Regions from separate parts of the Arthrobacter sp. CMU6 genome, predicted to be linked through region 1. Evidence: riboswitches for the same ligand, from Rfam matches in the RefSeq annotation. Region 1 holds a riboswitch; the other holds the start of a gene.
What was found. Region 1 has a riboswitch for thiamine pyrophosphate ahead of AC5RWD_RS03215 (ECF transporter S component). Riboswitches for the same ligand answer to the same signal wherever they lie in the genome.
Positions count from the first base shown of each region.

Region 2: another riboswitch for thiamine pyrophosphate. It lies ahead of thiO (glycine oxidase ThiO); the one in region 1 lies ahead of AC5RWD_RS03215 (ECF transporter S component).

Region 1 covers NZ_JBNHFL010000003.1:139,469-144,786, forward strand. Annotated here, with positions in the region: gene AC5RWD_RS03195 (LLM class flavin-dependent oxidoreductase) at 1-267, opposite strand, end outside; gene AC5RWD_RS03200 (3-oxoacyl-ACP reductase) at 280-1,044, opposite strand; gene thiE (thiamine phosphate synthase) at 1,160-1,825, opposite strand; gene thiM (hydroxyethylthiazole kinase) at 1,822-2,625, opposite strand; TPP riboswitch at 2,617-2,713, opposite strand; TPP riboswitch at 2,771-2,880, shown strand; gene AC5RWD_RS03215 (ECF transporter S component) at 2,916-3,545, shown strand; gene AC5RWD_RS03220 (ABC transporter ATP-binding protein) at 3,550-5,318, shown strand, end outside.
Region 2 covers NZ_JBNHFL010000004.1:97,630-102,947, forward strand. Annotated here, with positions in the region: gene AC5RWD_RS04005 (thiazole synthase) at 1-465, opposite strand, end outside; gene thiS (sulfur carrier protein ThiS) at 471-707, opposite strand; gene thiO (glycine oxidase ThiO) at 802-2,061, opposite strand; TPP riboswitch at 2,054-2,175, opposite strand; gene thiE (thiamine phosphate synthase) at 2,203-2,904, shown strand; gene AC5RWD_RS04025 (ferritin-like fold-containing protein) at 2,933-3,619, opposite strand; gene AC5RWD_RS04030 (RNB domain-containing ribonuclease) at 3,661-5,184, shown strand.

The DNA.
Region 1 (5,318 bases):
GGCCCGGGCCATCGCCGCCAGCGCGGTCAGTGGTTCAAGGAACCACCGCGGTCCCTCGCCCGGATCGCCGACGGAGTGACCATCGGCGAAAAACACCGCATCGAAAAGACCCCGTTCGGCGCTTTGGGCCAACCGTTCGTAAAAGCCAATGTTCCCCAGCTGGTCCACCGGGGATCCCGGCCTGCGCCAGGCGGCCCCGTGGTGGCCGCAGCCGAAGAGGAAAGCATTGAAGTGAAGCTGCCGCTGGGATGCGGCCGGGTCCGGCATGGCGCTCCGCCCCTAGTTCATGACCAGGCCGCCGTCGACCACCAGATTTTGACCGGTGACGGAGCGGGCCCAGGGGGAGGCGAAGAACAGGATGGCGTCGGCAAATCCCGACGGGGTGGTGACCCGGCGCAGGGGTGTGGCCGCGGCGATGTAGTCGAAAACCTCCTCAGGCGTGGCGGCGCTGGCATCGGTAGTGCGCAGCAGCCCGCCGGAGACCATGTTCACCGAAACATTGTGCTGGCCCAGGTCGGCGGCCATCGTTCGGGTTAAAGCCAGCAGGGCCGCCTTCGCCGCGGTGTAATCGTGGTAGGGGACCACCGGGTTCTGGAACAGGTTGGTGCCGATGTTGATGATCCGGCCGAATCCGTGTTCCAGCATGCCAGGCAGTGCCTGCTGAATGGTGTTCAGCGCGCCGCGGACGCTGCCGGAGAACTGGGCTTCGAATTCCGGCCAGGTGATGCCGGCAGCGCCGGACCGGGCGTCGCCGTTGAAGGAGAAATCCGCCAGGGCGTTATTGACCACGGTGGTCACCGCCCCGCCGAAGTGGGCCTGGGCTTGGGCCAGCGTGGCTGCGACCTGATCGGCGTCGGTCACGTCAGCCTGCAGGGCAACAGCCTGGCCGGGGCCGTACTTTGCGGCCAGAGCTTCGCTCTCCTCTGCGCTGTTGCGGTAATTGATCACTACCCGGGAGCCCTGGTCCGCAAACGCCTGAACGATGCTGTGGCCGAGGCCGCGTCCGCCACCGGTGACGAGGACGATCTGTTCTGAGATTTGCATGGTTCTTCGCTTTCTTTCGGGGGGACGAAACGAATGGATGGCACTGCGCAGTTCTATGGCAGGTGCGGTTTCTCCGGGCATGCTTGTGCCGATGCCCGGCTAGGCGGCTAGGTCCTCAGGAACCCCACCGTGCGACAAAGTCTTCGGCGCTGTGCCTTGGATTATCCGCAGCGCATATGGCTGACACGACCGCTAACCCCGATGCCCCGGCGCGGCGCAGCGGGACGACATCACCGGGTTTAATGCCGCCTATGGCAACACACGGCAGGGGCGTAGCGGCCGCGGTTCGCCCGAAGCCCTCAATGCCCAACGGAGCCGGGTGGTCAGGCTTTGTGGAAGTCGGACGGATAACCCCCACCCCTAGGTAATCCACCGTCCCCGCGGGCAGGGCATGCAGGGTATCCAAATGTTCGCGGGTGTTTGCGGTCAGTCCGACGACGGCCCCGGCGCCCACCAGCGCCCGAACCCGTTCGACGGGAAGATCGCTCTGGCCCACATGAACTCCGTGCACGGCGGCCCCTGCCGCCCGCGCCGCCAAGAACACGTCGATCCGGTCATCCACCAAAACGGTAGCCGCGTGCCCCACAGCTTCAGCGGTACGGAGGACCAGCTCGTACAGGTCGGCGGTGCTCGCGCTTTTTTCACGGACCTGGACGATCCGCACCCCGCCTGCAACAGCCGCCCGGGCAGTCTCCACCACTCCCCTGGGACCGCATAGCTGCGGATCGGTCACCAAATAGATGCCCTCGATGCGCCCGGCCGTCCTGTCCCCGGCGGTCATGAGATATTCATTCGGGAGGAGATCATTTCATCGTTGATACCTGTCAGGGCGTCAAGGAACGCGACGGCGAAAGTGCCCGGGCCGGGGACGCCCTCAGCTGCCGTTTCCGCGGCCACCGTGTATACGGCAGTGGCAGCGGCGGTAGCGGCGAGCTTGTCATCGTTGACGGCGAGAAAGGCCGCGGTGACGGCTCCCAGCGCACAGCCTCCGCCGGTGACTTTGGTCAGATGCGGGTGGCCGTTGCTGATCCTGATGACATCAGTACCATCCGTGATGATGTCGGTTGGCCCCGAGACGGCCAGTATCGACTCGTACCGGCGGGCCAGGCTCTTGGCTGCGTCCAAGGCGGTTTCCGACCCATCCACGGCATCGACGCCGCGTCCGCCCTGCCCCACGCCGGCCAGCGCCAGGACCTCTGAAGCGTTGCCGCGGACCGCCGTCGGGCGGTGATCCAGCAGCTCGGCGGCCAGCGCCGTACGGACCGGCAAAACGCCGACGGCCACCGGATCAAGAACCCAGGGCGTCCCGGATTCGGACGCGCCGTGCACAGCCTTGCGCATGCCCGCCTGCTGTTCTTCGTGAGGGGTGCCCAGATTCACGAGCACTCCCGACGCGACCCGCGCGAACGGTCCTGCCTCGGCGGGGACATCAACCATCGCCGGTGCCGCGCCTAGGGCAAGCAGCACATTGGCGGTGAAATTCGTCACCACGGTATTGGTCAAGCACTGAATCAGTGGTGTTGTTCCCCGGACCCGTTCGAGCATGGTCCAGGCATGGTCAGGCGTCAGGCGAATAGTCATTCGCGACATCCCTTCGCTAGTACTAACTAGATCAGGTTCAACGGGTGTTCTCTCAGCCCTTATCAGCAGGGCACCCCGTGTCACTGAAGCAAACCCTACTCCTAACCGGGGGCTTGCCAAAGAAATGCCCCCCCGGTGTACAGTCAGGTTCGAACACGGGAGTCCGGTGAGCCGGGCTGAGAGGAAGCTTCTCAAGCTTCGACCGTTGAACCTGATCTGGATCATGCCAGCGCAGGGAGAGACAAGACTCTAATCCCGTGCCCTGTTTATTCCTCAGAAAGGGCGCGATAGTGCATCCCCAAACCTCGACCACCCCGGCCCCGACGACGCCTGCCCGAAAACGCGTCCCCTTCACGCTCAAAGACCTCGTGCTGTTGGTTGTTCTCGGTGTGGTTTTCGGCTTCCTCTACTGGGCTTTGGTCCAGGCCTGGACCGGGCTCTCCGTCCTGATGGGTCCCGCCGGAGACCTGGCATCCCATTTCCTGATCGGGGGCTGGCTGCTGGTCGCCCCGATCGCAATAGCCATCATCAGGCGCCCCTTCGCCGGGATCATTGCGGAAATGCTGGCTGCCGGAATCGAGATAATCTTTCTTGGCTCACCCGCTGGCCCGATGCTCTTCCTCGTTGCCGCCATCCAGGGTCTGGGCAGCGAGCTGCCCTTCGCGCTGACCCGCTACAAGTCCTTCAGCTGGAGGATCTACGCGCTTTCCGGGCTGATGGGCGCGGGACTGGTGTTCTTCTTCTCAGCGTTCCGTTTCGGCTGGTACGGCCAGGACCTGTTTGTCATCCGGCTGGCGATCCAGCTGGTCTCGGGGATTGTCCTCGGCGGGCTGCTCGCCCGCATGATCGTGCAGGCTGTCGTAAAGACCGGGGTTGTTGATAATTTCGCGATCGGCCGTGACCGGCTCATCAAGGTCTAAGGCAGTGAAAAGCCCCCGGGTGCCCGCAGTGGTGCTGGAGCACGTCTCCGTTGAATATCCGCACCGTACCGCTCCGGTGCTGCGCAATATCTCCCTGCGGCTCGCTGCAGGTGAACACGCCATCATTTTCGGGCCTTCCGGGGCAGGAAAATCAACGCTGCTGCAGCTGCTTACCGGCGTCATCCCGCACTCGGTGGTAGCGACTTTGACCGGGAACGTCACCGTCTGCGGCCGCCAAACGACGGAAACTGAAGTCGTAGAACTCTCACGCCAGGTCAGTGTCCTGAACCAGGATCCGGAATCGTCGATCTGCCTGCCGGATGTAGAGCAGGAGCTGGCACTGCCGCTGGAAAACCGCGGCGTCGCCCCGCATCTGATTCCTGCACGCATCAGCACCGCCCTGGATGCCGTCAGTGCCCATGCACTCAGGAGCCGCGGAACCGCACGGCTGTCCGGCGGGGAGGGGCAGCGAATCGCCTTGGCAGCAAGCCTAATCGTCGAGCCGGAATTGCTGCTGCTTGACGAGCCGACGTCCATGCTCGATGCCGAGGGTATAGCGTCGGTAAGGGAGGCCATTGCCGACGCGGTTGGCAGGTACGGTCCCGCAGTGGTGCTCGTGGAGCACCGGATCGACGAATTTGCGGGCCCTGCCGGCTTGAGCAGCCTGCCGGAACGAGCGATCGTGCTCAGCGCAGACGGGGACATCCTTGCCGACGGGCCAACGGAAGCCGTCCTGGCACAGGAAGCCCCTGAGCTGCTGGCCGCGGGCTGCTGGCTGCCCTTGGAATCAGAACTGCAGGCTGTATTCGGCGTGCCGGGCGGCCTGGGCTCTCCAGAAGTGCGCGCCGCCTTGCGGGCCCTGGCCGGACCGGAGGCGGCAGCCCTGGACGCCGCCGCGCCAGATGTCACCGCGCCGGAACCGGCGGTAAAACCGGAAACGCAGCCCGGCCGGGGCGAGGTGGTGCTGGCCGCCGAAGGGCTTTGGGTCAGCCGCACAGTACTCCCGGCGAGGCGCCGCGCCCGAAACCTGAGGCGGCATCCGTCCGCTTCAGTTCCGCCGGACGACAATGAAGTGCTGCTCCGAAACATCAACCTTCACCTGTATGCAGGGGAAATTGTCGCAGTGCTCGGCGCCAACGGGGTTGGGAAAACTTCCCTGATGCTCTCTCTGGCCGGACTGCTTGCTCCGGCTGCCGGAGCCGTAACGGGCCAGCGGCCGGGTATGGTCTTCCAGAACCCGGAACACCAGTTCGTATCCACCACGGTCTTGGGCGAGGTCGGCTATGGCGTGGACCCCGGGGCATCGATGGAGGAACTGCTCGCCGAGCACCGGCTGGCGCATCTGGCGGATCAGAACCCCTACCGGCTCTCCGGCGGCGAAAAGCGACGCCTCAGTGTGGCAGCGATGCTGGCGCACTCCCGGCCTGCACTCCTGGCCGATGAGCCAACGTTCGGCCTAGACCGCAGCGCCACCATCGCAGCAATTGGCGCTTTTCGTGCCGCGGCAGCCAAGGGCACGGCCATTGTCCTGTCCAGCCACGACCTGCGTACCGTCGCCACCCTGGCCCACCGGGCGGTGGTGATTGCCGGCGGCACCATCATCGCCGACGCCCCGGTGTTTGAGGTGCTCCGGGACCGGGAAGCGCTGGCGCGTGCGCGGATCACGTTGCCTCCGCTGATCGAATGGCTGCTGGACGCGGCCGGAGATGACAGTGCTATCCGCCGTGTCCTGGACGGGCTGGACGCGAAGGTCTCCGCATCGGAGCGCGAGAA
Region 2 (5,318 bases), on a different contig from region 1:
CGAGGCTCCCAGGTTTTCGAGCCGGAGCGCCAGGACGGGGTCGTCGTTGGTGTAGGCAAAAACCTTGAAGCCGCGGTTGACCAGCTGCTCGGTGGCGTCCACCAGCTCCACGGCGTCAGGCAGCAGCGTGTGCTCGTCCGCGATGACCTCGAGCTTGACCCAGTCGGTCTCGAGCGCCTCACGGGCCAGCTCAGCCGTCATGACGGCTTCCCGTGCCGTGAAGCAGCCGGCGGTGTTGGGGAGCACGCGGATGTTGTGGTCCACCAGCAGCTGGAAGAGTGAGCCAGTTTCGGCAGGCGAATAACGCCGCATCGCAACGGTGGTCAGCTGGGTGCCGGACGCGACCAGCGCTGAGCCGAGACCGTCCAGGCTCGGTGCGCCTCCGGTGCCCATGATGAGCCGCGAGGTCAGCTCCACCCCGTCAATGACAAGGCTGTCTGCTGTTTCAATCAGTGTTTCTGCCATCGTGCTCATCCTCCTTGGACTGCCGTGACTAGTTCGATCTCATCGCCCTCGGCGAGGGCGGTGCTGTGCCACTGGCTGCGCGGCACGACGGCTGCATTGCGCGCCACCGCCACACCCAGTCGCTGGCCGTCGGCGGCCTGCCCGTTGGCGGACAGGCGGCGCCCCGTGACCTGGCTGACGAGCGAGGTGACCGAGGCGCCCTCGCCTACTTCCTGTTCGATACCGTTCAGAGTGATGTTCATGCTGGTTCCTTGTTCGGGTCAAATGTGACGCGGGTCATGTGGCAGTGCCCGCTGCTGGAAGGTCATTCATTGCGGTAATGAGTTGGGGCAGCGGTCAGCCGGGAGCTGGGCTGAGGGAAGCGGCCGCTCCCACCGGCTCCGCGGTCCCGGCGGAAAACCTGCCCGGCCGGAACGCGGCCCAGCGCGGATCCGGAACGCCGTCCATGAGCTGGCGGCAGATCACTGCGGCCGCCGGGGTCAGCAGGACGCCGTGGCGGAAGAAGCCCGTGGCGACGATGAGGCCGGCCACATCCGCCCCCTGCCCCTGCCCGCGGTCCGGCACCCGGCCGAGCAGCGGCGCGTTGTCCGGTGTGCCGGGCCGCGCCCGCGCGGTGGCTTCAAGGAGCTCGAGCTCGGCGACGGCCGGCAGCAGGGCCTGTGCGTCGCGCAGCAGCTGGTAGACGCCGCCTGCGCTGGTGCCCGGTACCCCGTCCTCGCGCTGGGTGGCGCCAATCACCACGGTCCCGTCCTGGCGGGGCACGATGTAGACCGGAACGCCCCGCACCATGCCGCGGACTGTGGCGGTGAGCAGGGGCTGCAGGTGCGCGGGAACCCTGAGCCTGAGGATGTCTCCGTAGACCGGGCGCAGCGGCAGCTGCAGGCCTTCCGGGAGGTCCTGCAACTGCGCTGCGGCGAGACCGCTGGCCACCACCGTCTCGGCTGCCCTGACGGACCGGCCGCCGGCCAGCCGGACTCCGCAGACCCGCCCGCCGTCCCAGAGCAGTCCGGCGGCGTGCTCCTGCACCGCGTAGCCCTTTCCGGCCGCAAGCTTCTGGCCGTGGCCGGCCAGGCCGGCAGCGATCGCCCGGATGAGCTTCCGCGGATCTACCTGGTGGTCCGCCGGGATGTCCAGCGCGCAGGAGATCCCGGGGCTGAGCAGCGGCTCCCGGGACCGTGCCTCGCGGATGGTCAGCGGTTCAACGTCCAGGCCGTGGGTCCGCTGCACGTCCCGCAGGTCCATGAGGGCGCGGCGATCGGCAGGATCGACACCCACTGCAAGGGTCGGCGTCGTCAGATACCCGGCGTCTTCGCCGGCGGTGAGGGTGGCGGCAAACTCCGGCCATCTGGCCGAGGACTCCAGCATCAGTTCCAGGAGCCCTTCCTCCTGGTAGTGCAGTTCGCTGACCGGGGCGAGCATGCCGGCCGCAGCCCAGCTTGCACCGCTGCCGGGGGCCTCGTCTATCAGCAGCACCGAGCGGCCGGAGCGCCGCGCCTCCCAGGCGATGCCATGGCCCACCACGCCGCCGCCGATGACGGCAACATCTGCCTCAAGGCTTGGGGTGGCACATTCCGGGCCACTTGTTCCAGGGTTCACGCTAATTCCTTCCCTACGCCGGTACTAACCGGATCAGGTCAAGCGGTCGGCTCTGACGCCCTCTCAGCCCTGCGCCTTTTATGACAGCAGTAACGGGCTCCCGCGGTACCTGCCCAGTTTAGAGGAACTAAGGTGGTTGCCATGACCCAGCACTCTGCCCACACCGCCGCCCGCCTGTACCTCTGCACCGACGCCCGCAAGGACCGCGGGGACTTTGCAGACTTTGTGGACGCGGCGTTTGCCGGCGGCGTGGACATCATCCAGTTGCGCGACAAGAACATCGAGGCGGCCGAGGAACTGGAGCTGCTGGAAACCGTCCACGCTGCCGCCCGCAGGCACGGCCGGCTCTGGGCCGTGAACGACCGCGCCGACATCGCGTCCATCGCCGGCGCGCCGGTGTTCCACATCGGCCAGAAGGACCTGCCGCTCCGCGCCGCCCGGAAGCTGCTGCACGATTCCACCGTGATCGGACTGTCCACCCACAGCACGGACCAGGTGGATGCCGCGATCGGTGCCGCGCACGGGCGCAGCGGCCTGGACTATTTCTGCGTGGGTCCGCTGTGGGCCACCCCCACCAAACCCGGGCGCGCCGCCGTCGGACTCGACCTGGTCCGCTACGCGGCGGAGGCGGTCCGCACAGCGGACGAGGAACGGGTCGGCGGCCTGCTGCTGCCTTGGTTCGCGATCGGCGGGATCGACCGCACCAACGTGGAGCAGGTCCTGGCGGCCGGCGCCACCCGGATCGTCGTGGTCCGCGCCATCACCGATGCGGCAGACCCGGCAGCCGCCGCGGCGGAACTGCTCGACGCCCTCGACGCAACGGCGCCGGCAGCCGTCTCCTAGGCGGGACCGGTCCGGGGAGACCGGAGAGCTACCCGCTCAGGCCCAGCTGGACCATCCGCCGGGAGTGGTTTTCCGCGACTTCGGCAGTGATGCCCCGCACCAACTCGCGCGCGGTGGCGTCCGTGGCGCCGGGTTCCGCTTCGACGAACAGCTCGCTAAGAAACGCGTGTTCGTGGCCCACGCGCTGGGCCTGCGTGATCGCTTCGCCGAGGAGCCGGCGGCCCCACAGCGCAAGCCTGGACGCGAGCCGGGGGTCGTCAGCCAGCGCTCCCCTGAGCCGGTCCCGGAGGACGCCCGTGGCTTCTTCCGAGGACTGGATCTGCTGGATGAGCTCTCGCGTTCCGGGGTCCACGAACCGGGCCACCGCGCGGTAGAAATCGGCGGAGACGGTGTCCACCACATAGGCCTTCATCAGGGATTCGTACCAGTCGGCCGGACGGGTCCGTTCGTGGAAGTGGTCCACGGCCGATTGGAACGGCAGCATCGCATTTTCGACGTCGACGCCCATCTCCGCCAGCTTGGCGCTCACCAGTTCGTAGTGCTGGAATTCAATGACCGCGATCCTGCCAATCACGGCCCGGTCATGCAGCGTGGGTGAGTAGCGGGCGTCGGAGGAGAGCCGTTCGAACGCGGACAATTCGCCGTATGCCATCACGCCGAACAGGTCTGCAACGAAGCGGTCGTAGCGAGCGGTGTCAGCCGAGGATGTGCCCATAATCCAAGACTAACGGCGCAATTCGGGCTAACCTGATTTTCGTGTCACATCATCGTCTGTCGCCCAGCGTCCACGAGCAGACCAACGCGCTCGCGGACGCCCTGAGCGCGCTGCGGACGGAACTGGAGCTTCCGGGCGAGTTCCCCGAGGATGTGCTCAAGGAAGCCGAAGCCGCCGTGGCGGACCGGCAGTTTCCGGACCTGGACCTGACCGGAGTGGACTTCCTGACCATCGATCCGCCGTCGTCCACCGACCTGGACCAGGCACTGTTCATCGAACGCCGCGGCGAGGGCTACCGGATCCTTTACGCGATAGCCGACGTTCCGTCCTTCGTGCAGCCAGGCGGCGCGCTCGACGCCGAGACCCGCCGCCGCGGGCAGACGTTCTACGCGCCGGACGGCCGGATACCGCTGCATCCGGAGGTGATCAGCGAGAACGCCGGCAGCCTGCTGGCCGGACAGCTGTGCTCCGCCTTCGTCTGGGAGTTCGAGCTCGACGCCGCCGCCGAGGTGGCATCCGTGGTGGTGCGCCGGGCCGCCGTGCGCAGCCGGGCCAAGCTCAACTACAGGGGTGTCCAGGCAGACCTGGATGCCGGCACAGCCCCTCCGATGCTGCAGCTGTTGCGCGAGGTGGGGCGCAAGCGCGTTGACCTGGAACGGGCCCGCGGTGGGGCCAGCCTGAACATGCCGGAGCAGGAGATTGTCCAGCTTCCCGACGGCGGCTACCAGATTGTGGCGGTCCCCCAGCTTCCGGTGGAGGACTGGAACGCCCAGATTTCGCTCATGACCGGGATGGCCGCCGCTTCGCTGATGCTCAAAGGCAAGGTGGGGATCCTGCGCACCATGCCTGCCCCGGATGAACGCTCGCTCAGCCATTTCAAGCGCCAAACAGCCGCGCTGGGCAAGCCGTGGGACGGGCAGGAAAGCTACGGCGAGTACCTGCGCACCCTGGATCCCACCGACCACGGGCAATTGGCCATCCTCCATTCGGCCGGCATGCTCTTCCGTGGCGCCGCGTACACGCATTTCGACGGCACCGTCCCGGAGGACGCCGTCCAGTCAGCCATCGGCACGGCGTACGCCCACACCACTGCACCGCTGCGCCGGCTCGTGGACCGGTTTGTCCTGGTCATCTGTGAGGCATTGAGCAACGACCGGCCGGTGCCGGCCTGGGCCCGGGAGGCGCTCCCCTCGCTGCCCGAAATCATGGCGTATTCGGACCAGCTGGCGGCAAGGATGGAACGCCTCGCCCTGGACACCGTGGAAGCCGCGCTGCTGATCAACCACATCGGACAGGAGTTCGATGCCGTGGTGATCTCCGGGTCGAAGCCGGCCAAAAACGGCTACGGGAACGGCGCAGGCAACGGAAACGGGAATAACAGCAGCGGTAAAGGCCTGAACGGCAAGGGAGCCAACGGTTCGGGCCCCTCTGGCGTGGTCCAGATCGCCGAACCGGCCGTGACGGCCAGATGTGAGGGCGAAATGGAGCCCGGCACCAGGGTCCGCGTCCGGCTCCTCTCCTCGGATATCACCACCAGGGAGATCCGCCTCGAACTCGTCGACTGATCCGCTCCTCCGCGCACCACGGGCCACCGCGGCGGCGCGAGTCAAGGAATTCACGGGTTTGCCAGTAGACTGGGTGGGTAGTAATGGATGCCCGGTCGTTGATTTCCTTGATTTGAATTCAACAAGCCCGCCCC